Regions from separate parts of the Erwinia billingiae Eb661 genome, predicted to be linked through region 2. Evidence: predicted binding sites of a transcription regulator. Region 2 holds the regulator's gene; the other holds the start of a gene.
What was found. The regulator PurR, encoded in region 2, represses purine synthesis genes. The targets are predictions, from matches to a motif close to CANGCAAACGTTTGCNTG.
Positions count from the first base shown of each region.

Region 1: carA (glutamine-hydrolyzing carbamoyl-phosphate synthase small subunit) is a predicted target of PurR. The motif match lies at 4,460-4,477, and genes of this name have one in related genera.

Region 1 is NC_014306.1:803,742-818,561, reverse strand. It holds gene carB (carbamoyl-phosphate synthase large subunit) at 1-3,077, opposite strand, end outside; gene carA (glutamine-hydrolyzing carbamoyl-phosphate synthase small subunit) at 3,092-4,237, opposite strand; gene dapB (4-hydroxy-tetrahydrodipicolinate reductase) at 4,705-5,526, opposite strand; gene ispH (4-hydroxy-3-methylbut-2-enyl diphosphate reductase) at 5,738-6,691, opposite strand; gene fkpB (FKBP-type peptidyl-prolyl cis-trans isomerase) at 6,672-7,142, opposite strand; gene lspA (signal peptidase II) at 7,152-7,652, opposite strand; gene ileS (isoleucine--tRNA ligase) at 7,652-10,468, opposite strand; gene ribF (bifunctional riboflavin kinase/FAD synthetase) at 10,499-11,437, opposite strand; gene rpsT (30S ribosomal protein S20) at 11,753-12,016, shown strand; gene nhaR (transcriptional activator NhaR) at 12,081-12,968, opposite strand; gene nhaA (Na+/H+ antiporter NhaA) at 13,026-14,186, opposite strand; gene dnaJ (molecular chaperone DnaJ) at 14,370-14,820, opposite strand, start outside.
Region 2 is NC_014306.1:2,168,139-2,182,958, forward strand. It holds gene punR (DNA-binding transcriptional activator PunR) at 1-692, shown strand, start outside; gene purR (HTH-type transcriptional repressor PurR) at 741-1,766, opposite strand; gene cydH (cytochrome bd-I oxidase subunit CydH) at 2,051-2,140, shown strand; gene EBC_RS11410 (C40 family peptidase) at 2,184-3,023, opposite strand; gene EBC_RS11415 (Grx4 family monothiol glutaredoxin) at 3,396-3,734, shown strand; gene EBC_RS11420 (NAD(P)-dependent oxidoreductase) at 3,788-4,633, opposite strand; gene rnt (ribonuclease T) at 4,682-5,329, opposite strand; gene gloA (lactoylglutathione lyase) at 5,435-5,842, opposite strand; gene nemA (alkene reductase) at 6,014-7,117, opposite strand; gene EBC_RS11440 (TetR/AcrR family transcriptional regulator) at 7,161-7,754, opposite strand; gene EBC_RS11445 (DUF1289 domain-containing protein) at 7,930-8,169, shown strand; partial or broken gene EBC_RS11450 (FUSC family protein) at 8,194-10,211, opposite strand; gene EBC_RS11455 (efflux RND transporter periplasmic adaptor subunit) at 10,208-11,065, opposite strand; gene EBC_RS11460 (DUF1656 domain-containing protein) at 11,070-11,306, opposite strand; gene slyA (transcriptional regulator SlyA) at 11,453-11,890, shown strand; gene slyB (outer membrane lipoprotein SlyB) at 11,923-12,390, opposite strand; gene anmK (anhydro-N-acetylmuramic acid kinase) at 12,669-13,790, shown strand; gene EBC_RS11480 (MliC family protein) at 13,812-14,123, shown strand; gene pdxH (pyridoxamine 5'-phosphate oxidase) at 14,189-14,820, shown strand, end outside.

The DNA.
Region 1 (14,820 bases), 1.4 Mb from region 2:
GAATCCTCAATCGCCTGGCGTCCTGCCGTGGTGTTTACGATGTAAGCGTACTCACCGTTTTTCAGACGATCCTGGATATGAGGACGGCCTTCATGCACCTTGTTGACCAGACGGATGTTGATCCCTGCTTCACCCAGCACCACTGCGGTACCGTGAGTTGCGTCCAGTTCGAAGCCCAGTGACTGCAGCTTGGCAGCCAGCGCAACGATGCGCTTCTTGTCGCCATCACGCACGGACAATAAGGCACGACCGGTTTTCTTCATATTGCTCGCCGCGCCCAGCATCGCTTTCGAGAACGCTTCTGCGAAGGTTTTGCCAACACCCATGACTTCACCGGTGGAACGCATTTCAGGGCCGAGGATGGGGTCAACGCCCTGGAACTTGTTAAACGGCAGCACCACTTCTTTCACCGAGTAGTAAGGCGGAATGACTTCTTCCGTAATGCCCTGCTCTGCCAGCGTTTTGCCTGCCATTACGCGTGCCGCCACTTTCGCCAGCGGCACACCGGTTGCCTTGGAAACAAACGGTACGGTACGGGCAGCACGTGGGTTCACCTCAATCAGGTAAACTTCGTTGTCTTTCACCGCAAACTGCACGTTCATCAGGCCACGTACGCAGAGTTCGAAGGCCAGCTTCTCAACCTGCTGACGCATCACGTCCTGGATCTCTTTGCTCAGCGTGTAGGCTGGCAGAGAACACGCGGAGTCACCGGAATGCACGCCCGCCTGCTCGATATGCTCCATGATGCCGCCAATCAGCACGCGCTCACCGTCGCAAATCGCATCCACATCCACTTCTACCGCGTCGTCAAGGAAGCGGTCCAGCAGCACCGGCGCATCGTTAGAGACGGCAACCGCATTCTGGAAGTAGCGCTTCAGGTCGATGTCGTCATACACGATTTCCATCGCACGACCGCCCAGCACGTAAGAAGGACGCACAACCAGCGGATAGCCAATCACCGCCGCTTTCTCTACCGCCTGCTCAATCGCAGTCACGGTGGAGTTTGCCGGCTGCTTCAGGCCCAGGCGTTCAACCGCCTGCTGGAAACGCTCGCGGTCTTCTGCACGGTCGATAGCATCCGGGCTGGTACCGATAATCGGCACGCCAGCGGCTTCCAGCTCACGCGCCAGTTTCAGTGGCGTCTGGCCACCGTACTGCACGATCACGCCTTTCGGCTTCTCGATACGCACGATTTCCAGCACGTCTTCCAGCGTTACCGGCTCGAAGTACAGACGGTCGGAGGTGTCGTAGTCGGTGGAGACGGTTTCAGGGTTACAGTTGACCATAATGGTCTCGTAACCGTCTTCACGCAGCGCCAGTGATGCATGGACGCAGCAGTAGTCGAACTCAATGCCCTGGCCGATACGGTTTGGACCGCCGCCCAGCACCATGATTTTCTCACGGTCGCTGTTAGGGTTGGATTCGCACTCTTCTTCATAGGTGGAGTACATGTAAGCGGTATCGGTAGAGAATTCCGCCGCACAGGTATCGACACGCTTATATACCGGGTGCAGATTGTACTGCTCACGCAGCTTACGCACTTCAGCTTCAGACACACCCGCCAGCGCAGACAGACGCGCATCGGCAAAGCCTTTACGCTTCAGGGTACGCAGGAAGTCCGCCGTCAGGCCATTAACGCCTTCGCGGGCAACCTGGCCTTCCAGCTGAACCAGCTCTTCAATCTGAACCAGGAACCAGCGGTCAACGTTGGTCAGGCTGAAGATCTCTTCCACGTTCATGCCCGCACGGAACGCATCCGCGATGTACCAGATACGGTCAGAACCGGCGTCTTTCAGCTCGTGACGGATAACCGTCATTGCTTCCGCATCGTTCAGGTCAACTTTCGGGTCAAAGCCATGTGCGCCAACTTCGAGGCCGCGCAGCGCTTTCTGCATGGATTCCTGCAGGGTGCGGCCAATCGCCATCACTTCACCCACCGACTTCATCTGCGTGGTCAGGCGGTCATTCGCGCCGGCAAATTTCTCGAAGTTGAAGCGAGGGATTTTGGTCACTACGTAGTCGATAGACGGTTCGAACGATGCCGGGGTCAGGCCACCGGTGATGTCGTTCATCAGCTCATCAAGCGTGTAACCTACCGCCAGTTTGGCCGCGATTTTAGCAATCGGGAAACCGGTGGCTTTCGACGCCAGCGCAGAAGAGCGCGACACGCGTGGGTTCATTTCGATGATGATCAGACGGCCATTCGCCGGGTTAACGGAGAACTGCACGTTAGAGCCACCGGTTTCCACGCCGATTTCACGCAGTACCGCCATCGAGGCGTTACGCATGATTTGATATTCTTTGTCGGTCAGGGTCTGGGCTGGCGCCACGGTGATGGAGTCACCGGTGTGGATGCCCATTGCATCGAAGTTTTCAATCGAGCAGACGATGATGCAGTTGTCGTTTTTATCACGCACCACTTCCATCTCGTACTCTTTCCAGCCAATCAGCGACTCATCAATCAGCAGCTCGTTGGTGGGGGAAAGATCCAGACCGCGTTCGCAAATCTCTTCAAACTCTTCACGGTTATAGGCAATACCGCCACCTGAGCCGCCCATGGTAAAGGAAGGACGGATGATGCACGGGAAGCCAACGTCTGCGGCAACCGCATAGGCTTCTTCCATGTTGTGTGCGAAGCCTGAACGCGCGGTATCCAGACCGATGCTCTTCATCGCTTTATCAAAGCGCTGACGGTCTTCTGCCTTGTCGATGGCATCGGCGGTAGCACCAATCATCGCCACGCCGAACTCTTCCAGCACGCCCTGGCGTTCCAGTTCCAGCGCACAGTTCAGTGCGGTCTGGCCGCCCATGGTTGGCAGAACCGCATCCGGACGCTCTTTTTCGATAATCTTGCGCACAACTTCCCAGTGGATCGGCTCGATATAGGTCGCATCGGCCATTTCCGGGTCAGTCATGATGGTTGCCGGGTTGGAGTTAACCAGAATCACGCGGTAACCCTCTTCGCGCAGGGCTTTACAGGCCTGTGCACCAGAGTAGTCAAATTCGCAGGCCTGGCCGATTACGATCGGGCCAGCGCCAAGGATCAGGATACTTTTTATGTCGGTACGTTTTGGCATTTTCTCGCTCCTGATTATTTAGCGGTTGAACGGTAGGCTTCGATCAGTTCGATAAAGTGATCGAACAGCGGCGCGGCATCGTGCGGGCCCGGGCTGGCTTCCGGGTGACCCTGGAAGCTGAACGCTGCTTTATCAGTGCGGTGAATGCCCTGTACCGTCTGGTCAAATAGCGAGGTGTGCGTCACTCGCAGGTTTGCCGGTAAGTTGGTTTCGTCTACGGCGAAGCCGTGGTTCTGTGCGGTGATCATCACGGTGTTGTTATCCAGGTCTTTCACCGGATGGTTGCCGCCGTGGTGGCCCAGCTTCATCTTGACGGTTTTTGCCCCGCTGGCCAGCGCCAGTAACTGGTGGCCAAGACAGATGCCGAAGACCGGCACGTCAGTTTCCAGGAAGGCTTTGATTGCCGCAATCGCGTAATCACACGGTTCCGGGTCCCCAGGTCCGTTAGAAAGGAAGATGCCATCCGGGTTCATCTTCAGCACCTCTTCTGCTGGCGTTTGCGCCGGCACAATCGTCAGGCGACAGCCACGGTCAACCAGCATGCGCAGGATGTTGCGCTTCACGCCGTAGTCATAGGCCACGACATGGAAAGGCAGGTCGGCCTCTTGCTTCGCGTCCGGCAATCCGTCCAGCGTCCAGCTGCCTTGCAGCCAGCTGTAGCTCTCACTGGTGGTCACTTCTTTCGCCAGATCCATTCCTTTCAGGCCCGGGAAGGCTTTCGCCTGCTGCAGAGCCAGCTGCGCATCAGGTGCGTCGCTGGCGATGATGCAGCCGTTCTGCGCCCCTTTTTCGCGCAGCAGACGGGTCAGCTTACGCGTATCGATATCGGCAATAGCGACAATGTTGTGACGCGTCAGATACTCAGACAGCCCTTCTTCATTACGGAAGTTGCTGGCAATCAGCGGCAGGTCACGAATGACGAGGCCCTGAGCATGTACCTGAGAGGATTCTTCGTCAGCGGAATTGGTGCCGACATTGCCGATATGGGGATAAGTAAGAGTAACGATCTGGCGGGAATAGGAAGGATCAGTGAGGATTTCTTGATAACCGGTCATTGAAGTGTTGAAAACAACTTCCCCCACTGCCGATCCTGTTGCCCCGATGGCCCGACCGTGGAATTGGGTTCCGTCTTCGAGAACCAATAGCGCTGACTTAATCAAAACATCCTCCTGAGAATAAACAGTCACATTATTTGCATATTAATTCATAACAGAGCCATAAATCAATGCAAAAACCGCCTGAATTCTCGATTTTTGGCAAATTGCGCGCATTCTAATGATCGCTCACTCTGTTGTCTACCCCGCAGCTCACTTTTTCTTAGTCTTTTACTCAACTGGAGAGGAAATCGGAGGATTTACCCTGAAAAGGACAGATATCCAGTCCATAAAACCGGTTGCCTGACGGGATGTGCATAGGAAAAGGGAAAACGGCGTTAAAAAGTGGACCAAATGGTCAAAATTAACAATTTTTGCGGAATAAATTGAGGATAAAAACACATAATAGCCATTATGGCTTTAAAATTAACTCAAGACAGGATTATTAAAAAATAAAAAGGGCAATAAAATTATTGCCCTGTCCAATCAGAACCTTATGATTGAAATAACCACATCACGATGGTGCACAACACTTATAAATCATCTAAATTCAACACGCTTCGCATATCATAAAGACCTGCTTTACGCGTGCTTAACCAGTCTGCTGCACGAACTGCGCCTTTCGCGAAGGTCATGCGGCTTGAAGCCTTGTGGGTAATCTCTACGCGCTCACCGATATCTGCAAACATCGCGGTGTGTTCGCCAACGATATCGCCGGCACGAACGGTGGCAAAACCGATAGTTTGCGCCTTACGTTCACCGGTATGGCCTTCGCGGGCATACACGGCGTGCTCATTTAAATCCCAGTCCATTGCATCAGCAATCGCTTCGCCCATCGCCAGCGCGGTCCCGGATGGCGCATCCACTTTATGACGGTGGTGAGCCTCAACGATTTCGATATCGGCATAGTCGCCCATCACTTTGGCGGCTTTTTCCAGCAGTTTCAGCACCAGGTTCACACCCACGCTAAAGTTCGCTGCGAACACAATAGCAATCTCATGTGACGCTTGTTTGATCGCCGCTTTGGCCGAATCATCCAGCCCGGTGGTACCGATCACCATCGCTTTCTGGTGCTGACGGCAAAAATCCAGATACGCCAGCGTGCCTTCAGGACGGGTAAAGTCTATCAGCACGTCGAAGTCGTTCACCACGGCGTCCAGGTTGTCGCTAATCCTGACGCCCGTCGTGCCGGTTCCGGCCAGCTCGCCGGCATCAACGCCGACCAGTGAAGAGCCTTCCCGCACCAAAGCTGCGCCTAAGCACACGCCGTCCGCCTCCTGTGCTGCCTGAATTAACTGACGCCCCATGCGTCCTGCGGCGCCAACAATGGCAAGGCGGATTTGTGCATTGTTCATAATGAATCCCTGTATAAAGTCTGTGCATGCAAAGCGTTGACAGGTTAACCATGCGGTAACCTCTGCGCCACAATAAAAACACCATGATTAGAATTTTATGCCAGACGCGACGGATTATCAGTAAAACAAATTTTGTCTGGCTTTGATCGGCGGGTATAGCAGGCGGTTCAGCGAAGTAAAAACTTCCGCAGCAGGGCGCTGCGGAAGGCGTTTAGTCGACCTCGCGGACGTCGACGCGGAGTTCTTTCGGCACTTCGAAAACAATGTTCTCTTCACGGCCGATCAGCTCGATAGCGGTTTCGCCACCGAACTCGCGCAGACGCTGGATCACTTCCTGCACCAGAATGTCTGGTGCGGAGGCACCGGCAGTGACGCCAACGCAGCTCACGCCTTTGATCCACTCTTCCTGGATGTCATCGGCGGAGTCGATCAGTCGCGCAAGTTTCCCTGCACGCTGCGCCAGCTCGGCCAGACGGTTGGAGTTGGAGGAGTTGCGTGAACCCACCACCAGCACCACGTCGGCGTCTTTTGCCAGCGTGCGCACGGCTTCCTGACGGTTGGTAGTGGCATAGCAGATGTCATCTTTGCGCGGGCCGACAATCTTCGGAAAACGGGCACGCAGCGCATCAATCACTTCGTAGGTATCATCCACCGACAGCGTGGTCTGGGTCATAAAGCACAGGTTGTTTTCATCCTTAACCTGCAACTTATAGACATCCTCGGGCGCTTCAACCAGATACATGCCGCCTTTCGGGCTGCTGTACTGACCCATCGTCCCTTCCACTTCCGGGTGGCCGGCGTGACCAATCAGGATCGCTTCAGTGCCTCTGCGGCTGGCTCGCGCCACTTCCATATGCACTTTGGTCACCAGCGGACAGGTGGCATCAAACAGCATGGTCAGATCGCGTGCTTTAGCTTCCGCCCTGACCGCCTGAGAAACACCGTGCGCCGAGAAGATCAGGATTGAACCGTCCGGCACTTCCCCGATATCTTCAATAAAGATCGCACCGCGCTCGCGCAGGCTGTTGACGACATAGCGGTTATGCACCACTTCATGACGCACGTAGATTGGCGCGCCGTACATTTCCAGCGCGCGCTCCACAATGCTGATGGCGCGATCGACGCCGGCACAAAAGCCGCGGGGATTAGCCAACAGGATTTGCATTTGTCGCCTCCAGTACCGGATCGATCTCCAGCACTTCAACCTCAAAGTGGATAGTCTGCCCGGCCAGCGGATGGTTGAAATCAACGGTGATCGAATCACCGGAAATCTCGCGGATCACGCCGGGCATTTCGTTGCCATCCATGCCGCTGAACAGCATGATGGCGCCGATTTCAGGCTCGCCTGCCTGGGTAAAATCCCGGCGGGAGAAATACTGAATCAAATCCGGGCTGCTCTGGCCAAAAGCATCATCCGCCGTCAGCGAGAAGGATTTCTTCTCGCCCACGGTTAGACCCAGCAAATGCGACTCCAACCCTTCTGACAGGCTGCCGTCGCCCAGGCTGAACAGCGCGGGTTTGCCGTTATTGCGCGTGGATTCCGCCGTGGAGCCGTCTTCCAGCTTCAAGGTGAAATGCACCAGCACTGCGCTCTCGCGCTGTACAGAATCAGTCATGCCCTGCCCTTAATTTTTTGCCGGTTTGCCGGACGGGCTGAGAAAGCCCTCCAGCACGATCAGTGCGGCACCAATACAGATGGCACAGTCGGCGATATTGAACGTGGCAAAGTGCCAGTCGCCGACGTAGAAGTCGATAAAGTCGACGACAAAACCATGATACGCGCGGTCAAACAGGTTACCTAACGCGCCGCCAATAATCAGCGCGTAAGCAATATTGTTGAGCTTATTGCTGGCGGCAGTGCGGTACATCATCACCAGCAATGCCACCACAATCGCCACCGCGATGCCGGCAAAGAACCAGCGCTGCCAGCCGCCCTTATCGGCGAGGAAGCTGAACGCCGCCCCGTAGTTATGCGCATAGAAGAAGTTGAAAAATGGCATCACTGACATCGACTCATGCAACATCAGCGTGTTCATAATCCACTGCTTGCTGGCGAAGTCGATGGCAATCACCACCAGAACCAGCCAGACCCAGCGTAAACCGGTCGAGAAGATAGGTTTACTCATCAGGCAAACTTACGCTGTTCGCCAGCGCCCGCAATGTTGGTGGCACAGCGTCCGCACACGTCCGGATGCTCAGCACTCTGACCAATGTCAGTAGTGTAATGCCAGCAGCGTGGGCATTTCTCGCCTTCTGCTTTATGCAGGGCAATTTTCAGACCTTTCACCAGCTCGCTCTGCTGCGCTTCTTCGGTTGCCAGCGCATAGTCAGCCACCTGGGCACCCGAGGTCAGCAGCACAAAGCGCAGCTCGTCACCCAGGCTAACCAGCTTCTTGGCCAGGTCGGCATCGGCGTACAGCGTTACCGTCGCTTCCAGCGATCCGCCAACGCGCTTATCAGCACGCGCCTGCTCGATCACTTTGTTCACTTCGCCGCGCACTTTCAGCAGCTCAGCCCAGTAGCTGTCGTTCATCGATTCGTTATCCGCCAGACCAAACAGGCCGTCGAACCACTCACCGGTGAAGACATACTTCTCGCGCTTGCCTGGCAGTTCGCCCCAGATTTCATCTGCGGTGAAGGACATGATCGGCGCCATCCAGCGGACCAGTGCTTCCGCGATGTAATACAGCGCCGTCTGGCAGCTACGACGCGCCAGGCCATCGGCTTTCGCGGTGTACTGACGGTCTTTGATGATATCCAGGTAGAAGGAGCCCATCTCAACCGAGCAGAACTGCATCAAACGCTGGACGACTTCATGGAAGTCATAGTTCTCATACGAAGCGAGGATATCGTCCTGCGCCGCTTTGGCACGACCCACTGCCCAGCGATCCAGCACCACCATCTCTTCCGGCTTCACGCTGTCGGTTTCTGGGTTGAAGCCGTTCAGGTTAGCCAGCAGGAAGCGCGCGGTGTTACGGATACGGCGATAGGAGTCAGCCGAGCGTTTCAGGATCTCGTCCGATACCGCCATTTCGCCGGAGTAATCGGTAGACGCCACCCACAGACGCAGGATGTCGCCACCCAGCTTGTTCATCACATCTTGGGGTGAAACGGTGTTGCCGATGGATTTCGACATCTTACGGCCCTGACCATCAACGGTGAAACCGTGGGTCAGTACCTGACGGTAAGGTGCTTTGCCTTTCATCGCCGTCGAGATCATCAGGGAAGACATAAACCAGCCACGGTGCTGATCCGATCCTTCCAGATACATGTCCGGCGAGTGACCGTCGAATTCAGGACGGGCATCCACCACCGAGAAGCTGGTTGAGCCGGAGTCAAACCACACGTCCAGCGTGTCAGGCACTTTGACGTAGTTTTCTGCGTCTGCGCCCATCAGCTCGCTGGCGTCCAAATCCCACCAGGCCTGAATACCGTCTTGCTCAACGCGCTGAGCGACTTTCTCCATCAGCTCAAGGGTATCCGGGTGCAGCTGCTCGGTATCTTTATGCACGAACAATGACATTGGCACGCCCCAGGTACGCTGGCGGGAAATACACCAGTCTGGACGGTTGGCAACCATCGATTCGATACGCGCCTGGCCCCAGTCGGGGATCCACTGCACGCCTTTGATCTCTTTCAGTGACTGCGCACGCAGACCTTTCTGATCCATGCTGATAAACCACTGCGGCGTGGCACGGAAGATGATTGGGGTTTTGTGGCGCCAGCAGTGTGGGTAGCTGTGCAGCAGTTTTTCCACATGCAGCAGCGCGCCTTTTTCACGCAGGATCTCAACGATCATGTCGTTGGCTTTAAAGACGTTTACGCCATCCAGCGAGGGATAGGTGCCTGGCAGGAAGCTGCCGTCTGGCCCAACCGGGTTGGCGGTTTCGATACCGTATTTCTGGCCGATAACATAGTCATCAGGACCGTGGCCCGGCGCGGTGTGAACGGCACCGGTACCCGCTTCCAGCGTTACGTGCTCGCCGAGGACAACCGGTGAAGTGTGATCGAGGAACGGATGCTGGAAGGCCTGCAGCTCAAGAGAAGCCCCTTTCACCTCGCCCAGCACTTTCCACTCGCTCACGCCGACGCGCTTCATCACGCTCTCGACCATCTCTTTTGCCAGGATCAGCGCGCGACCTTCGATCTGCAGCAGTTCGTATTCGAACTCCGGATGCAGAGAGATGGCGCGGTTAGCCGGCATGGTCCACGGCGTGGTGGTCCAGATCACCAGCGAGATCGGGCCGTCAACGTGCGCGGCGCCAAACTTGGCCTGTACCGCCTCTTTATCAACGGCATTAAACATCACGTCGATAGAGGGCGAGGTTTTGTCGTAGTACTCGACTTCGGCTTCTGCCAGCGCAGAGCGGCAGTCCATGCACCAGTGCACCGGCTTGGCGCCTTTATGCATATGGCCGTTGCCGATGATTTTGCTGAGCGCACGGATGATGTTCGCTTCAGTTTTGAAGTTCATGGTCAGGTAAGGACGATCCCAGTCGCCCAGCACGCCCAGACGGATGAAGTCCTTTTTCTGGCCTTCAACCTGCTCGGCCGCGTATTCACGGCAGGCAGCACGGAATTCTGCCGCGGTGACTTTCTCACCTGGCTTACCGATCATCTGCTCAACTTTGTGCTCAATCGGCAGACCGTGGCAGTCCCAACCCGGCACATACGGCGAGTCGAAGCCCGACAGACCTTTGGACTTAACGATAATGTCTTTCAGAATCTTGTTAACTGAGTGACCAATATGAATGCTGCCGTTCGCGTACGGAGGGCCATCATGCAGGATAAAGGTTTTTTTCCCTTTTTTGGCTTCGCGGATGATGCCGTAGAGATTGTCATCATACCAACGCTGCAGCATTCCCGGTTCACGCTTGGCCAGATCGCCACGCATCGGGAACCCCGTTTCCGGCAAATTCAGGGTAGATTTATAGTCACTCATCAGATTCTCGATTCCGTATTTCGGTTCTGTTTAAACCGGTGTTTTCAGCCCGAAAAATGTCCGGGCGCTCACCACATCTTTAGCAATTTGCTCTTTGAGCTCGTCAAGTGAAGCAAAACGCTGCTCATTTCGTATTTTTTGACAGAGCACCACGTCTATATGGCGTCCATACAGGTGCATTGCAACGTCCAGCAGGTGAACTTCTAACTGCTGACGCATGCCGGCAACCGTTGGGCGGGTGCCAATGTTGGCAACGCCAGGCAACGGTTTATCGCCCAGACCCAGCACTTCCACGGCATACACCCCTTTCACCGGCGAAACGTAGCGTCGCAACGGCAGATTAGCGGTAGGGAAGCCTAACGTCCGGCCCAGTGCATCACCGTGCACAACCCGGCCTGAAATGCTGAAGGGATGTCCAAGAAGTGCAGCCGCCAGCGGCAGATTATCTTCGGCCAACGCCTGACGGACTGCCGTGCTGCTGATGCGCTTGCCATCATCACAGAAGGTCTGGGTACTGATGACATCAAAGCCATGTTCGATGCCCGCATGCTGTAATAACAGGAAATCCCCCTGGCGACCAGCGCCAAAGCGGAAGTCATCGCCTACGGCCAGGAACTTCACATCCAGCTTGTCCACCAGTAAGTCGGTGACAAAACTTTCCGCGGTCAGCGCGGCAAAGCGGCGGTCGAAACGCACGCACAGCACCGCATCCACACCCGCTTCGCTCAGGTAGCGAACTTTATCCCGCAGGCGTGTCAGCCTGGCAGGCGCTTTATCAGCCGCAAACAGCTCAAGCGGTTGCGGTTCAAAGATCATCACCACCACCGGCAAATTGCGTTGGCGTCCTTCTTCACACAGTCGGGCCAGCAGCGCCTGATGGCCGCGATGCACGCCATCGAAGTTACCGATGGTCAGTACGCAGCCGCGATGCTGCTCCCTAAGGTTATGTATGCCGCGGATAAACTTCATGGCTGGCTCAAATTTGTGGAAATCGGCGGATTATACCTTGTACAGCTCTGAAGGTTAACCCGCGAATGCGGCTTTACTCTGTTTATCGCGGCATTTTCTGCGGTAAACTGCTCCTTCAGGCGGCAATAGCATTTATCTTGTGATTAAGCTGTATTCGGTGAGATGAAGCTGGTAGAATCTTGCGCCATCGAAACGTAATAGAGTGTCGCGTGTTTGGCGGCGCTTATTTGCACAAATCCATTGACAACCATGGGCGAAAGAGGCATATTCCTCGGCCTTTGAATTGTCCTCATAGAACTATTTGGGAGTTGGACCTTGGCTAATATCAAATCAGCTAAGAAACGCGCAGTAACGTCTGAGAAGCGTCGTAAGCACAACGCTAGCCGTCGTTCAATGTTGCGTACTTTTATCAAGAAAGTCTACGCGGCTGTCGCTCTTGGCGATAAAGCGGCTGCGCAGAATGCATTTAATGAAATGCAACCAATTGTGGACCGTCAGGCAGCTAAAGGCCTGATCCACAAAAACAAAGCTGCACGCCATAAAGCAAATCTGGCTGCACAGATCAGCAAACTGGATTAATCTCCAGCCCGCTAATCGGCTTTGATGAAAAAACCGGCTCTGCCGGTTTTTTTGTGTCTGCAATTCAGGAAAACAGCCCCGTAAAGTCCTTGTTGCAGATACGCTGTACCGCCGGATGCTGGATCATCCGCTCGGCAAATATCACGTGATACTCTTCCACCACGCTGTCTATCCTGCCCAGTTCTAAAATTCCTTTCTCAAAAAATACATCATTGGCATAGCTGGATGGCGCGACAAATATCGCATTGTGGCTGGCACCGAACGCCTTCATCAGTGCGGCATCGTCAAACTCGCCCAGAATATCCACTTCCAGTCCCTGAGTCTGAAACCAGTTCAGCAGCTTTCGTCCCAGCATCGAACGACGGCCGGGGATCAGCAGCTTTCGCTGTTCAAGGCAGGCCGGGAAAGGTAAATCAGGTTGCGGTGCCTGACACCAGAAGCTGATGCAGGATTCGCCCAGCTTGACGGAGAACAGTCCTTCCTGCTGGGTGGAGTCGATTGGGCAGTCGGAGAGGATCATATCCAGCTTGTGCTGACTCAGCTGCTCCAGCAGCATTTCGTGGGTCGATTCATAACAGCGCAGATGAATTTTATCTTCGTCGACCACCGCGGTTTGCAGCACCTGGCTGACCAACCGTTTCGACAGCACATCCGCCACGCCAACGTCGAACAGCAGACTGGCTTCCTTGCGATAGTTAACGATATCCAGCATCTCCTGGCTGAGCTGAAACATTTTGTCGGCATAGCGGAACACCAGCTGTCCAAGCTCAGACGGCACCAGCCCTCTTCCCTGGCGTTTAAACAGTTTGCCCTGCAGGCGGTCCTCCAGCGCTTTGATCTGCCCGGTGATGGTCTGCGGCGTCAGATTAAGGGCATCTGCCGCGCCCACCACCGAACCGGCTTTGCACACCTGCCAGAAGTAATAAAGATGGTTGAAGTTAATGTGTGACATGCGCGCCTCCCTGATGGCGTGTTCGGAACCGGCCAGCCGGGGCTGGCCGGAAACGCGTTATCGCAGTTTAAGACGCAGCAGCGTGTACCCCATCACCGCAGAAATAGCCGAACCGACCAGGATACCCAGTTTCGCCAGCGTCACCATCTCTTCGTGGGCTGCATCAAAGGCCAGCGAGGCGATAAAGATCGACATGGTAAAGCCGATCCCGCACAGCAGCCCGACCGACGCGATGTCCTGCATGCGGGTGCCTTCCGGCAAGGCCGCAATCTTCAGTTTTACCGCCAGCCAGCAGATCAGGGTGATCCCCAGCGGTTTACCGATAAACAGCCCGAGAATAATGCCGATTGGCACCGCCGACAGCAGGCCATCAGCAGACACGCCGGTTAACGAGACGCCGGCATTGGCAAAGGCAAACAGCGGCAGGATCACCCAGCTCACCCATGGCGCCAGGCCATGCGCCAGGTGCATCGCCGGGGAATGACCGTTCTCTTTTTTCAGCGGCACAAAGAATCCAACCAGCACACCCGCCACCGTGGCGTGGATGCCAGACTTCAGCACCGCCACCCACAGCACCATGCCAACCAGCATATAAAGCGAGATACTGCGCACGCCCAATTTATTCAGCAGCGCCAGCACCACAATCGCGCCGCCGGCAACGGCCAGTGACGTCACGGACAGGTCCTGGGTATAGAAGAAGGCAATGATCAGGATCGCCCCAAGGTCATCAATGACGGCCAGCGCCATCAGGAACATCTTCAGCGCAGGCGGCACGCGGCTGCCGAGCAGCGCAAGGATACCCAGCGCAAACGCGATGTCCGTCGCGGTCGGGATAGCCCAGCCGTGAATGGCCAGCGGATCGTTATGGTTCATCGCCGCATAGATCAGCGCGGGTGCCAGCATACCGCCCAGCGCGGCAATCAATGGGAACATCGCACGCTCACGCGTTGCCAGCGAGCCGGAAACCAGCTCGTGCTTCACTTCCAGACCGATCATCAGGAAGAACACCGCCATCAGCGCATCATTGATCCACAACAGCAGGTTTTTGCTGATATCCAGGCTACCGAAGCGGAATTCGACCGGCATATTCAGGATAGATTGGTAAGCCTGCTGGGTGCCGGCCGTGTTCGCGAGGATCATCGCTATCGCCGCAGCGATAATGAGTACCACGCCACCGGTGGCTTCATTTTTCAGGAGTCGTTTGAGCGCTGCATTCATCTTGGCATTCCCTTAACAAAGTGATGAAGAAAAGTACCGCAAGCATACGCGTTTTAACTGCTCGTAAAAAACAGTTTATACCCGGTTATAAGGTAGGTATTTCCGAGTTGTGAAGCCGTTCGGGAAAATGCGCAAAAAAAAACGGACAGCCTGAGCCGTCCGTTAGTCTGACTTCCGCAGAAATTAACGAGTCAGGTCATCGAAGAATTTCTTCACGCCGTCGAAGAAGCTTTTCGAGCGCGGGCTGTTCTTCTCGCCGCTTGGGCCACCGAAGCTCTCTTCCAGCTCCTGCAGCAACGCCTTCTGCTTCTCGTTCAGGCTGACCGGGGTTTCCACCACCACGCGGCACAGCAGGTCGCCCTGAGCACCGCCGCGCACGGATTTAACACCCTTGCTGCGCATACGGAACAGCTTGCCGGTCTGGGTTTCCGCCGGGACTTTCAACTTCACACGGCCATCCAGCGTCGGCACTTCAATCTCGCCGCCCAGTGCTGCCATGGCAAAGTTGATCGGCACTTCGCAATACAGGTTGTTCTCTTCACGCTCGAAGATTGGGTGCTTGCGCACCTGCACCTGAACGTAGAGATCGCCTGCCGGTGCGCCATGCTCGCCCGCTTCGCCTTCGCCAGTTAGA
Region 2 (14,820 bases):
AAAAAATGCTCGCCACCCGACGGCAGTGCCAGCAGGTCGCTAACGGCTGGCGAGGGCAAATTAATATCGCCGTCGATCGCATCGTTAAATCTCAGCGAACCCGACAGCTGGTAGTCGACTTTTATCGGCACTTTCCGGATATGGAACTGCATCTGTCAGCAGAAGTTTTTAACGGCGTCTGGGATGCGTTGGCCGACGGGCGGGTGGATGTGGCCATCGGCGCGACACAGGCTATCCCGGTAGGTGGCCGCTTCGCCTTCCGCAATATGGGCGCGCTCAACTGGCGCTGTGTGGTTGCCGCGGATCATCCGCTGGCACGTCAGCACGCAGAAACCAGTGAAGAGGCCATTGGCGAATGGCCTTCACTGGTGCTGGAAGATACCTCAAGAGCCTTGCCGAAACGCACCACATGGACGCTGGATAATCAGCGGCGGCTGGTGGTGCCAGACTGGGAAAGCGCATTTGACTGCCTGCTGGCGGGCTTATGCGTGGGGATGGTACCGGGCCATCTGGCGCAACCGCTGCTGCAAAAAGGCGCTTTGCATGAATTGACGCTGGAAGGCGGATTTCCGGACAGTCCGTGCTGCGTGAGCTGGTCTGAGCAGCAGGCTTCACCGGCGCTGAGCTGGTTGCTGGATTATCTGGGTGACAGTGACACGCTGAACAGTGAATGGCTGAAGGAAGAGCCCTGAGCCAATTGGGTGTGCTGAGGGAGAATTCGCCCTCAGCACTGAGCGGGACTAGCGGCGGTAATCCAGGAAGGGACCATCGGCAACCGAACGGCGTTCGATCAACGTAGGATGTACTTCAATCGTCTGCGGTTCTTCACGCTTGCTGGTGATACGATCTAACAGCATATCGAAGGCGGTTTCGCCCAGCTGTTCTTTTGGCTGGTGAACCGTGGTCAGGGCCGGTGTGAAGTAACGGGCGTTGCGTACGTTATCGTACCCGATTACCGATATATCCTGCGGAACGCGCAGGCCCATCTCATCAGCCGCACAAATTGCGCCCATCGCCATCACATCGCCACCGCAGAACACCGCCGTTGGACGCTGCTTCTGCGAGAGGATTTGCTGCATCGCCTGGTGACCTGATTCAGGTTCGAAATTGCCCTGAACCAGCCACTCGTCACGCAAGGTAATCCCCGCTTCAGACAATGCTTTCATAAATCCGGCAAGACGGCCACCGCCGGTGTTGCGCTCCATCTGACCCGGGATGACACCAATATCTCGATGCCCACGGTCGATCAGATAACGGCCAGCCAGATAACCGCCTTCAAAGGCGTTGTCTTCTACCGTATCGGTAAAGTCACCGCGCGATTTGCCCCAGTCCATCACCACCATCGGAATATTGCGGTTATCTTCCAGCATGGTGATCAACTCGTCAGGGTATTCGGAACACATCACCAGCAGGCCATCCACGCGTTTCTGCGCCATCATCGACAGATAGGCCTGCTGCTTGGCAAGATCATTGTGGGCGTTACCGAGGATCAGCGTGTAGCCTTTGGCAAAACAGCGGTTTTCAATGGCTTCAATAATTTCGGCGAAATAGGGCGCCTCGCTCGAAGTAGCCAGCAGCCCGATGGTTTTGGTGTGATTCACCTTCAGACTACGGGCAACCGCGCTGGGTGAATAGTGGAGCGCCTTAATGGCGGCCCACACGGCTTCCCGCGTTTCTTCTGCAACGAAACGGGTCTTGTTGATGACGTGGGAGACGGTGGTGGTGGACACCCCGGCTTGCTTTGCCACATCTTTAATTGTTGCCATGAAATAACTACTCCTGCGCCTATCTTAACCGTTTGATAAGCCTGTTGTTAATCGTTTGCCTGGTGAGATCGAAAACCTGACGTCTGAAGTCGTTTTTTAGTTGCTGTCCGGAGTCGTCAGGAAGGAAAAAGCGCTGATTAAAGACCGCTAAACACCTTAAGGTGCGGGCCGTTGCGCAACAAAAAAAGAATTCTAACAAGGCTTGGCAGAGAAAACGAGATTTTTACCGTCAAGTATGGGAAAATTGATGGCATCATAAACTGTAGGGCTATTTAGGATTAAAAATGGATACCGATCTGAAGTTCTCTTTACTGACCACGGTTTGCGCACTGTTGATGATTATGGCGTTTAGCTTCACCGCGATTATGCATTAAGTGCAAACAGGGCCGGTCTGACGATCGGCTCTGAGTATTTCCGCTATCGAATGGTTTTTGGCGTCATCATCCGGCGGGCACCAATATAGTGGCGCTGCCAGTAATCATCTGCCAGAGCGCTGACCTGAATATCCTTGCCAGTACGTGGCGACTGAATAAACTTCCCACCACCCAGATACACGCCAACATGATCTGCCGTCTCGCGCCCGTTAATGCGGAAGAAGACTAAATCGCCTTTCTCCAGCTCATCACGCTTTATCGAAGCCGCATCATGCAGGTGATACATCTCATTCGCCGTGCGCGGGATTTTAAACTTCACTAAATCCTTGTAGGCATACCACACCAGGCCGCTGCAATCGAAGCCGGTTTTAGGCGACGTTCCGCCCCATTGGTAAGGTTTACCCAGCTGGCCCATCAGTTTGGTCATCGCGGTTTCACGGGCTTTTTGATAGCGGGCGCGGTGAGCTTTACTTAACTTTAATGGCGCAGAAACAGAGTCTGACGTCAGCTCTTCAGCAGTATCGACAACCTTGCCACGATGGCGGCCATAGCGTTTATTTCCGGCGTTTAAGGTGGTTTTCTTTTTGTATTTGCTGGAGTGCAACGGGGCAGTCTGAACAGAGGCGGTTTGCAGCGAAGGTTTCTTTTTAAGCTTCAACTTTTGTACTGAGGTTAAGCGAGATTTTTTGCTGGTGGATTCTTTAACTTTTTTGGTGCTGTTGGCTTTAACCGGTCGGCGTTTACGTCGCTCATCCTCTCGGGCAGGCGTGCCGCTATCTGCCTTATGATGATTTGCATTAATAGGGGCATGTGGCGATGCGTGCGCCATATTGAAAAACAGCTGGGCAAAGGCCAGCATGAAGAGCGTGATAAGTAAACGCATCGTTACCATTAACAGTTTGTGCTACGACCAGAGGCCACAGCTTGCCAGAAACAGGGAGTTCTGCCTTTCAGCAGCGTCATTTTGCAATTCTAATCTAACTCATTAACAAAAGGTAAGGTCTTTTTTGTTTCAATGATACAGAGCAAGTAAAAACTGTAAAAATTAGCCAAATCAGCTGTTTATCTGCGCAAAACCTGTGCTTTTCTCATGCATTAATCCAGCGAAAGCAATAGGAAAATGTTATTTTAACGCTATCGCCTGCACGCTGGCGGCTCTGAGGGCGTGCCCAACTGTTAAAAAATGTCGTTTTCATCGGGCCCGCAGAGTCGCTACAATAAATAGACACGAAGTATCCGATTAAGGAAGCCATTTATGAGTACTATTGAAAAAATTGAGCGCCAGATAGCAGAAAACCCGATTCTGCTGTACATGAAAGGCTCACCAAAACTGCCAAGCTGTGGCTTCTCTGCCCAGGCCGTTCAGGCACTTTCAGCCTGTGGCGAGCGTTTTGCCTACGTCGATATTCTGCTGAACCCAGAAATTCGTGCTGAGCTGCCTAAATACGCCAACTGGCCAACCTTCCCACAACTGTGGATTGACGGTGAACTGGTCGGCGGTTGCGACATCATTATTCAGATGTACCAGCAGGGTGAACTGCAGCAGCTGATTAAAGATACCGCGCAAAAATACCCTTCTGACGCCGCGGAATAAGCCCGTCAGCAGCAAAAAAGGCAGGCGTGATGAGCGCCTGCCTTTTTTTATGCTTATTTTTGCTGCTGCAGAAAAGCGTTAAGCAGATCGGTGAAATCTCCGCCTTGTTGCTGATCCTCAGCCATCTGACGGCAGAAGGTGGCAAGGGCGTGAAAAAGCGGCTCGCCGGGCAATTCGCGGGCATTTAACGTCGCAATCTCTTCCATTTCTGGCGCCCAGCGCCAGGCCTTGCTGTACATATCCGGAATAGCCTTGCGCAAACGCGCCAGCAGTGCCGGCTGGCTCGCCTCCATTTCCTCAAGCAGTGCTCCGGCAGCGCCCACCCGACTGGCGTTAATCAACATCAGCGCAGACAGCAAGGTGATGCCTTTATTGATCCCGGCGTAGGACATTTTTAACGCCGACGCCGCGCCAGTCTGCGCCTGCATGATTTTGACCCGCAATCCGAACCTCTCCAGTTCCGCCAGAGAGTCAGCCCGATCGCCCGCAAACCAAAATTGCGGACTTTCATCTTCAGGGGACGCCGGCGGCAGACCGATAATCGCGCCATCGACAAACCCCGCGCCGGTAGGCGCAATCGTTGCGGCAACCCGTTTCAAGGTATCTTCACCGATGGCATTGCAGTCGACATAAAGGGGTTTGGTCTGGGCAGCACTCAACAGCGGAGCCAGAAACTCCGCCAGCGTCACCGCTGAGGCGGGAGGTACGATAGAGAGGATGACATCAGCACGCATCAACGCCTCCGCACTGACCGGTTTCATGCCAGCCTGTTTAGCGCGTTCAGCTGTTGCCCGGGAACGACCTTCGATTAAGGTCAGCACTTCAAGATGATGGTGGGTGAGGAGCCCGGCAATGGCAGATCCCATGGCACCGGGCGCAACGACAGCAATTGTTTTCATTCAGCATCTCCACATTAGGTCAGCAGAGTATGGCTGAAAGTTAGCAGGCTAGCTTTCTTCTGCGATCGGCAGCGGCCAGCCACCGAGGCGTTTCCAGCGGTTTACCAGTTCACAGAACAGGTCGGCAGTCTGCACGGTATCGTACAGCGCGGAGTGTGCCTGGCTGCTGTCAAAGGCCATTCCCGCAGCGGCGCAGGCCTTGGCCAACACGGTTTGTCCCAGCACCAGTCCGCTCAGTGCCGCCGTATCGAAGGTCACGAAGGGGTGGAACGGGTTGCGCTTTAACCCTGCACGGTCAGCAGCGGCATTGGTGAAATTAAGGTCGAAGGTGGCATTGTGGGCCACCATAATGGCGCGATTGCAGCCGTGATCCTTGATCCCTTTGCGCACCAGTTTAAAAATGGCATGCAGGGCATCATATTCACTGACCGCACCGCGCAGCGGATTCGACGGATCGATACCGTTAAAAGCCAATGCTTCAGGTTGCAGAATGGAACCTTCAAACGGCTCAACGTGGAAATGGAGCGTTTCGTCCTTCTCCAGCCAGCCATTCTCATCCATTTTCAGGGTGACGGCGGCTATTTCCAGTAATGCGTTGGTCTTCGCATCAAAACCGGCGGTTTCCACATCAATTACTACCGGATAAAAACCGCGAAAACGGCTGCTGAGGGCGTTCAGTTCGTTCGATTCAGACATCAGGATCTCATTGGCGAAAAAATGCAGCGCGCATTATGGCAAATTTCACCACGAGATGCAGCAGGGGAAGGGGGAAGAAGGGTGCCATTATGGCACCCCGGAACATTAATCACCCAGGCCGTGGCCAGCGTGCTTGTTCTCAATCAGTTCAATTTTGTAGCCGTCCGGATCTTCTACAAAGGCGATAATGGTGGTGCCGCCTTTAACCGGGCCAGCTTCACGGGTGACGTTACCGCCATCATTGCGAATACGATCGCAGGTCGCTGCAACATCATCAACGCCCAGCGCGACGTGGCCGTAAGCGTCGCCCAGGTTGTAGCTGTCTACGCCCCAGTTGTAAGTCAGTTCGATAACAGCGCCTTCGCTCTCATCGGTGTAACCCACAAACGCCAGAGTGTATTTATATTCGGTGTTTTCACTGGTACGCAGCAGGCGCATACCCAGCACTTTGGTATAAAAATCAACGGAACGCTGCAGATCGCCAACGCGAAGCATGGTGTGAAGTAAGCGCATAACATCCTCTTGGTGTAAAACGTCATCATCCGATAACGGGGAAAAAATAAGTATAGCGACGATTTGCCCGCAGGGTAATCAGAAGGCTCTGTCTGCCGGGAAATTCATCAACTTGCGGTGATAAAAGAAAAGGCCGCGCTCAGCGCAGCCTGTTTATCACGTAATCGGGTATCAGCCCGCGAGGGTTGGGTAGTCGGTATAACCTTCCGCGCCGCCGCCGTAGAACAGCTCAGGGCGAGGATCGTTCAGCGGGGCATTTTCACGCAGACGCTCAACCAGATCCGGATTAGCGATGTACACGCGGCCAAAGGCAGCGGCATCAATCAATCCTTTTTCGATCAGCTCTTCGGCTTTATCCGCCGTGTAGGCACCTGCACCAACAATTACGCCGGGATACACCGCGCGAATCGCTTTACGGAAGGCTTCGCTGTAAGGCTTGCCACCGGCCCAGTCGGGCTCGGAGATATGCAGATAGGCCAGGTTACGTTTAGCCAGTTCAGCGATGTAATACAGCGCTGCAGCTTCCTGATCTTCACCGTTGTCCAGGCCGTTGAATGGGCCCAGCGGAGAAATACGGATACCAATACGATCCGCGCTCCAGCCTGCGATCGCGGCATCAACCACTTCCAGCGCAAAGCGGGTGCGGTTTTCAACGCTGCCGCCATAGATATCGTTACGCTGGTTGGAGGCCGGGGACAGGAACTGGTGGATTAAGTAACCGTGTGCAGAGTGCAGTTCAACCAGATCGAAATCGGCTTCACGGGCATTCTCCACCGCCTTGCGGAAATCAGCGACGACGCCCGCAATCTCATCCAGCTCAAGTGCACGCGGTGTGGACGTCGCTTCACGGATAGCCTGACCTTGCTCATCACGCAACGAGGTGCGGGTTTCTGCATTGATAGCCGAAGAGGAGATCGGCGCTTTGCCTTCTGGCTGCACGCTGGTATGCGAAATACGGCCGGTGTGCCACAGCTGTACTGCGCTGTGACCGCCATCCTGGTGGATCCCGGCGTTAATCGCTTTCCAGGCAGCAATCTGTTCGGAAGAGTGCAGACCAGGCGCACCTGCATAGCCTTTGGCCTGGGCAGATATTTGGGTTGCTTCAGAGATGATCAGTCCGGAACTGGCGCGTTGGCGATAGTATTCGCCCATCAACGGCGTTGGGACATCACCCGGTTCCATGCTACGCAGGCGAGTCAGTGGCGCCATAAATACGCGGTTCGGAACGGTGATCGCACCCAATTTTAACGGGGTAAACAGCTTCTTCAATTCCATTACTTACTCCTGGTAGACCGGTCGACTAGTCATGGTGTTTTTTTTAATGTGGTTCTGGCAGCATCCGCGTCATCTCTTGCCACGCATTCACCAGCGGCGAACTGTCACGGGAGATTTTACTTTGCAGACTGGCACCCAGCCACAGCATATAAAGATTCTGTGCGCAGGCTTCAGAGGCGTTCACTGGCAGCAGTGTACCTTGTTGCACTGCACGTTCAACTGCCTGCGTTAGCGTGGCAATCAGCGCCTTTGAACCAGCATTCAGCGCGATGCGCATGGGTTCTGACAGATCGCACACTTCGGCTGACAGCTTTACTGATAAGCAACCTGCGAAGGCACTTTCCTGACAGAAAGTATTCAACGATTGCTGATAATAGTCGAGGATGCGTTGGCGTTGATTGCCCTGATGATCATCCAGAAACGCCTGAAGACGTTGATGATAAACGGCAAAATAACGTTCAAGCATCGCTACTCCAAACGCCTCTTTTGAGGGGAAGTAGTGATAAAACGATCCTTTTGGCACTTCCGCCACTTTCAACAGCTCGATCAATCCCATGCCATTGAAGCCGCGCTGAACGCACAACTGTTCTCCGGTAAGCAGGATATGTTCTCGGGTGTCGGATCGAATTGTTTTCATGGCGCACAGAGTAACAGACCGATCGGTCTGTTACAAATCGGCCGGGTTCCGCCCGGCACAAACTGCTCATCTCAGCAGCAGGGCGTGTAGGTAGTGGATAAAAAAACGGCGCTCAGACTTGCAGACAACCGATAACCGATCTTCAATAGAGGCATTGCATCCATCAGGAGGGGCAGTGGCAGAACAACTTGAGTTTTTCCCGGTGCCAAGTCCCTGTCGGGGGATTTGCCAGTCAGACCAACGCGGATATTGTCGCGGTTGCCTGCGCAGTCGTGACGAGCGATTCAACTGGATGAAGTTTACCGATGCGCAAAAGCGGGAGGTTATTCGCCTCTGCCGCCAGCGTTTCCTGCGCCTGCAACGGGCCGGGAAAGTGGATCTGCCGGAAGAACCCGAGCAGCCGACGCTGTTTTAGGTCGGGACTCACCAAGCCGATGTCTTACGCAGGCGCGCGCGCGCCTTCTGGCAGCGCCTGCTGAAGTTGCGATAGCGAACAGAACAACCGCCAGATAATCCCCGCCAGCTCCGTTTCCCGTGCTCCGCCTTCCGCCGCTAACGACGTCACCATCGCCTGCAATTCATCCAGCGTTTCGGTCAATGAACTGTGATGAACGCCACGCTCGCTGATGATTTGATGGAGATCGCGCAGGGTGGCATCGCGCATCGTCAGCAATGTCGGGGAATCGGAATCCCATTCCCGCAGTTGCCAGACAATATGCGAACAGTTAAGCAACACCACACCCCAGCGTAACAGCCACAGCCTGGCCTGATCGTCCCGGCTGCTGTTGAGCTGATTGATGCGGTGATAAATCAACGATTCGAAACTGCTCTGGCTGAGGTGGGGACGGCGGCTAAGCTGGTCGAGAAATTCCCGACGCAGTGCGCGGATATGCCGGCGGCTGCGGCGCTTATCAGAACTGGGACGCAGGATCTGGAACGCCAGCCAGGCCAGCATCACGCCGCACACCTTGGCGATATTGTCATTCAGGAAAGACTGATAGTCATAAGTCGGCGGATTGGTCACGGCGAGGAATGAGCCGCCAACACAATCAGCTGTGCCCACAGGCTGGCCCGTTTCTTTTGCTGCAACTTAAACAGCTGCAGCGTAATCAGCAACGGGAACAGGAAAATCAAAAACTGCCACAGCACGCTGACCTGCACCATCAGACCAAATTTGATGATAAAGCTGAACACGGACAACAGCATCAACGTTTTTAACAGTAAGGAAACGCTGTTGGTAGGCGAAGGCACCGACGAGTAAAGCACACAGCTGATCGCCGCTAAGGTGATGGCGGCATCCCCGGAATCCCATTGCGTGGTGATGGTAAACGCGCACCCGAGCATGATGACCACGAAGGTTCGCAAAGCACTCCAGCTGGCTTCAGCGCTGTCGGTATGGCGGGCAAGGGCAGGCACGGCAGGCGGCGACAGGCTGGTGTCGGCATCTGCCCGTTCAAATAAACGCAGCCAGCGGCTGATATTCAGGTACATCCAGCAGAAGTAGCGCAACCGGTGCCAGAAAGCCTGATGGCGGTAATCGCCTTTATCGCCTGGCGCCGCCGCGCTAAGGATCTGCGCGAGTCGGTATTTACTGCAGTCACTTTTTGCCAGCTCGTTAAGCAATTCATGCATTGCGGTAAACAGCACTTCTGGCGGATCGGGCCAGTTCAACAGCATGCGCCGCAGGCTGGAGATCACGCTGGTCATGCGCAGCTGCTGGTGCAGCACGTAATTAAGCACGTTGTTCTGTCGCCGGAAGCGGTAATGGCTCCAGAACGCCTGAATGCGCAGCAAATTCATGGTCAGGATTTGGCTGATAACACTTTCGTGAGCACTGCGCACATTGTCCGTGGTTTCCTTTTGCAGCAGTAATCCGGCATGTTCCAGCAGCCTGGTGTGCATTTCGTTCAACGACTTAATCAGCGCATCGCCGTCTGAGGTGCTGGGCAGCACCATCATCATCAGCCCGCCGCACAAAATGCCGGAGATCACCTCACACACCCTGGCCTGGGTGATATCCCACAGATCGTTGATGTCGGTGATATTCACCGTAGTGAAGGCAATGATGGCGGCGGTGTAGCCCGCCAGCGAGAAGGCATAGGCGACGTTATTCTGATAATGGTTGGCAATCCAGGTACAAAGCGCCAGCCAGGCGGACATCGCCAGCGCGAACAGCCAGGGCTCATTCAAGGTGTGACCGGCAATCAGTAACGCGGCGCTGGCACCCAGCAGGCTGCCGGCAATACGCCCAAGGCTTTTACTGATCACGCCACCGACGGTAGGAAAGCTGACCACCGCGGCGGAGGTCATTGCCCAGTAGGGTTCATCGAGCTGCAGACCATAAGCTATGCTCAGCGCCAGACACATGGCGATGGCGTTACGTAAGGCGTAGCGCCACTGACCACCGGTGGCTTTTATCCACGGCAGATTCTGCCATTCCAGCCAGCTCAGGTTCATGGCTGAACAGAAACGGTGCAGGTGGTGCCAGCGACCAGCGGCAGATCTTTCGGAACGTCAGTCAGGCGGATACGCACCGGCACGCGCTGCGCCAGGCGCACCCAGGGAACGTTAGGTTTGATATCGGGCACCAAGCCGCTGTCTGTCTCCACGCTCTGGTCATAGATTGCGCGACCAATACTTTCGACTTCGCCCTGCAGTTCGCGATCGTCGCTATACAGCCGGATTGAGGCTTTGTAGACCGGACGAATATGACGCAGTTTGGTTTCTTCGAAGTAGCCCATGACATAGAACGAGTGGCTGTCGACCAGCGCAAAGACCGGCGTACCGCTGGTGGCATAATTGCCCGGGCGGATCACCAGATTGCTGATCCAGCCATCTGTCGGCGCGGTAATTTGGGTCTGTGACAGGTTCCAGTTGGCCTGATCCAGCTCTGCCTGAGCGGCTTTGGCTGCGGCATCCATTCCTTTAGCCGTGAGGTTGGCGGCATCCAGGTCTTCGGCGGAAATGACATTGCGCGGCAGACTCTGGCGACGACGGGCCTCATGCTGCGCTTTGACTAAGTCAGATTGCGCCTTTGCTAATTGAGATTGAGCATTTAACACGGCAATACGAAAGGGTTCATCATCCAGCACTAAGAGTTTGGTGCCTTTGGTAACGAACTGGTTATCTTTCACCAGCAGTTGCTCAATGCGGCCAGACACCTGCGGCGTAATGTTCACCAGTTCGGCGCGGACTTTGCCGTCTCGTGTCCAGGGCGACTGCATATAGTAGTTCCACAGCCACCAGCCGGCGAGCAGGGCAGCAGCAAAGAAAATAACCGTGGAAAAATATTTTAACGTGCTGAATTTCATGCGATCACCAGGAGATAAGCAGCCACAGCGAAGCGCTGACGCAGAGAATAAAAAGGGAGAGGTCTAACAGCGTGGGATGCCAGATTTCGCCTGAATAGATCCAGCCTCGCAGCAGCGGATGGAGCAGCAACCAGATGAAAAAGCCCAGCAGCACGGCCTTAAACAGCGGTGGAAAATAGACCGAAGCACCGAACACTAAATCGGTTAGCGGTGATGGAGATGAAAAATGTGCGTTATCCACGGAAGAAATCCTTCTTGCCTGGCCGTTAACGGCGCCGGGTAATCAATACGTTTCATGACGGATGAATTTGTATTTTGTCCTGTAAACTCGCAGAATAGTCTAAAATGAGGCTTAATAGCTAGCAAGCTAATTATAAGGAGATGAAATTGGATACCCCTTTAGGATCAGACCTCTCGCGATTGGTGCGTATCTGGCGGTCATTGATTGACCAACGCCTTAAACCACTGGAACTGACACAGACACACTGGGTAACGCTGCACAACATACACCAGTTGCCACCGGATCAGTCTCAGATCCAACTGGCCAAAGCGATTGGCATCGAGCAACCTTCACTGGTCCGCACGCTGGATCAGCTGGAAGAGAAGGGGCTGATTACCCGCACAACCTGCGCAAGCGACCGTCGTGCGAAGCGTATCAAACTGACGGTAGAAGCAGCGCCGGTTATCACTCAGGTTGAGCATGTAATTGATGCGACCCGTGATGATATTTTGTCTGGCATCTCACAAAGCGAGATAGACAAGATGGTGACGTTGATTGCCCGTCTGGAAAAGAACATTCTCGAACTGCAAAATCGGGATGAATAAAAAAACCGGCAATTGCCGGTTTTTTTTATCACTTAGCGTGGTGAAACGGTGACCTGGCTACCATTTGACGCCATGGTCACGCGCTGACCAACAGCATAACGGCTGGCCGCTTGTTTCTGAACCACCATGATGGTGTTGCCATCATCCTTACGGATTTCCAGCTCCACACCCTGCGATTTATTGACCGCGCCCTGCACGCCCTGACCCGCAACGCCACCGGCAACAGCACCTGCGGCAGTCGCCAGACTGCGACCCGTACCGCCACCCAGCGTATTACCGAGGAAGCCACCGAGCACGGCACCGCCGATTGCGCCGATCACATTACTGTCATCACCGCCCTGGATTTGTACCGGACGTACGGAAACCAGCGTACCGTAAGTGACGTTCTGCACCTGCTTGGCTTCAGAGGCGCTGTAAACATCGCCAGAAAGCGTGTCAGTGTTGGTGCATCCTGCCAAAGTCACGCCGGTCAGTGCCACGATTAATAAGCGTTTTATCATCGTTAAAACTCCTTAGTTATCCATTAGCTGCCGTCAGCTGTGCAGCGATCAATAGGGTAATTATATGTTACGAGCCGAAGATTCGGGGAAAAAAACTGCTGAGGTAAGTGTACCGCAGCACGAATAAACCCCGACTCAATCAGCTGCAAAATTGACTCAACCACACCAGAAAACGCTACAGGCTCCAAAAATGGCTAGTTAATCATAGAATTGCCTGGTTAATTTTGCGAGGCTATAAGCAGGATCCTTTTTACACCTAAAGCAGGTAAGGCGAAACCATGAGATCAGGACGTTATATCGGCGTTATGTCCGGAACCAGCCTGGATGGCATTGACGTGGTGCTGGCGGCGATAGATGAGCGGATGGTGGCGCAGCAGGCCAGCTATTGTCATCCCCTGCCTGCCGCCTTGCGCCAGGCAATTTTATCCATCTGCCAGGGGCAGTCGTTAACCCTGTCACAGCTTGGACAGATCGATACGCAGTTGGGCAGGGTATTTGCCGAAGCGGTTCAAACCCTCATCCAGCGTGAAGGGTTAGAGCGTGAGGACATCACCGCCATTGGTTGCCACGGACAGACCGTCTGGCACGAACCGCAGGGCGAGGCGCCAAACACGCTGCAAATTGGCGATAATAACCAGATTGTTGCCGCCACCGGGATCACCGTGGTGGGCGACTTCCGCCGTCGCGATATGGCCCTAGGCGGACAGGGCGCACCGCTGGTTCCCGCCTTCCACCAGGCGATCCTGATGCATCCCGAAGAGCGTCGGATGGTGCTGAACATTGGCGGTATCGCCAATCTGTCTCTGCTGATCCCCGGCAAGCCCATCGGCGGCTACGATACCGGCCCGGGCAATATGCTGCTTGATGCGTGGATCTGGCGCCATCAGCAAAAAAGCTACGATAAAGACGGCGAATGGGGCGGTCAGGGCAGCGTGGTCATGCCGCTGTTGCAACAGATGCTGGCCGATCCGTGGTTTGCGTTGCCGGCCCCGAAATCCACCGGCCGTGAGTATTTCAATATGAGCTGGGTAGAACAACAGCTCTCACTGTTCCCGGGTCTGCAACCGCAGGATGTTCAGGCCACGCTGGTGGAACTGACGGCCACCACCATTGCCGAACAGGTGATGCTGAGTGGCGGCTGTGAACGCTTGTTGGTCTGCGGCGGCGGCAGCCGCAACCTGTTGCTGATGTCCCGACTGGGATCTCTGCTGCCGGGAACCGAAGTGGGCACCACCGATGAAGCCGGGATCAGCGGCGATGATATGGAAGCACTGGCGTTTGCCTGGCTGGCCTATCGCACGCTTTCAGGTCTGCCCGGCAATTTACCGTCCGTTACGGGTGCCAGAGAAGCCTCGGTGCTTGGGGCGATCTATCCGGCTAATCCAGGCCATTACCGCTAAACACTGTCCACCGGAGAGAAAATGAAACGCATTTTATTAGTCACCACCGCGGCGTTGTTGTCAGGCTGCAGCTATTTCCACGCTGAGCCGGAACAACTGAAAACCCTGCATTACACCTGCGGCACCTTACCGTTAACGGTCAGCCTTGATAATGCCCGCCAGGAGGTTAACCTTATCCTTGACGGCAATCCGCTGACCTTAAAACAGCAGGAGGCCGCTTCCGGCACGCGCTACAGTGACGGGAAATATGTTTTCTGGTCGAAAGGTGACGGCGCATTTATCGAGCGTAACGATAAAATCATTATCAATGACTGTCGCCTGGACGCCAGTTAAGCCGTTGAAACCCATTGGGATCGGGCGCACAATGTGCCATCCCCCTGTCAGCAGAAGCCTGAGCGATGAACGAGAGTGATAACCTGCAGCAGATTGCCCATCTGCGCCGTGAATATACCCGTGGCGGCCTGCGCCGTAACGATCTGCCTGCCGATCCGCTGGCGCTGTTTGAACACTGGCTGGGCCAGGCGGTGGACGCCCAACTGCCGGATCCGACGGCGATGAGCGTGGCCACCGTTGACGAACACGGCCAGCCTTATCAGCGCATCGTGCTGTTAAAGCATTTCGACCCGCGCGGCATGGTGTTCTACACCAACCTCGGCAGTCGGAAAGCGCATCATCTGGAAGCCAATCCGCGCATCAGCCTGCTGTTTCCCTGGCATATGCTGGAGCGGCAGGTGATGGTGCTCGGCACGGTGGAAAAGCTGTCGATGATTGAGGTGTTGAAATACTTCCACAGCCGTCCGCGAGAAAGCCAGATTGGTGCCTGGGTGTCAAAACAGTCCAGCCGCATTTCTGCCCGTGGCGTGCTGGAAGGCAAATTCCTCGAGCTGAAGCAAAAGTTCCAGCAGGGCGAAGTGCCCTTGCCGAGTTTTTGGGGCGGATACCGCATCAAAATTGACTCGATGGAGTTCTGGCAGGGCGGTGAACATCGCCTCCATGACCGTTTTTTCTACCAGCGTGATGCTGACGGCTG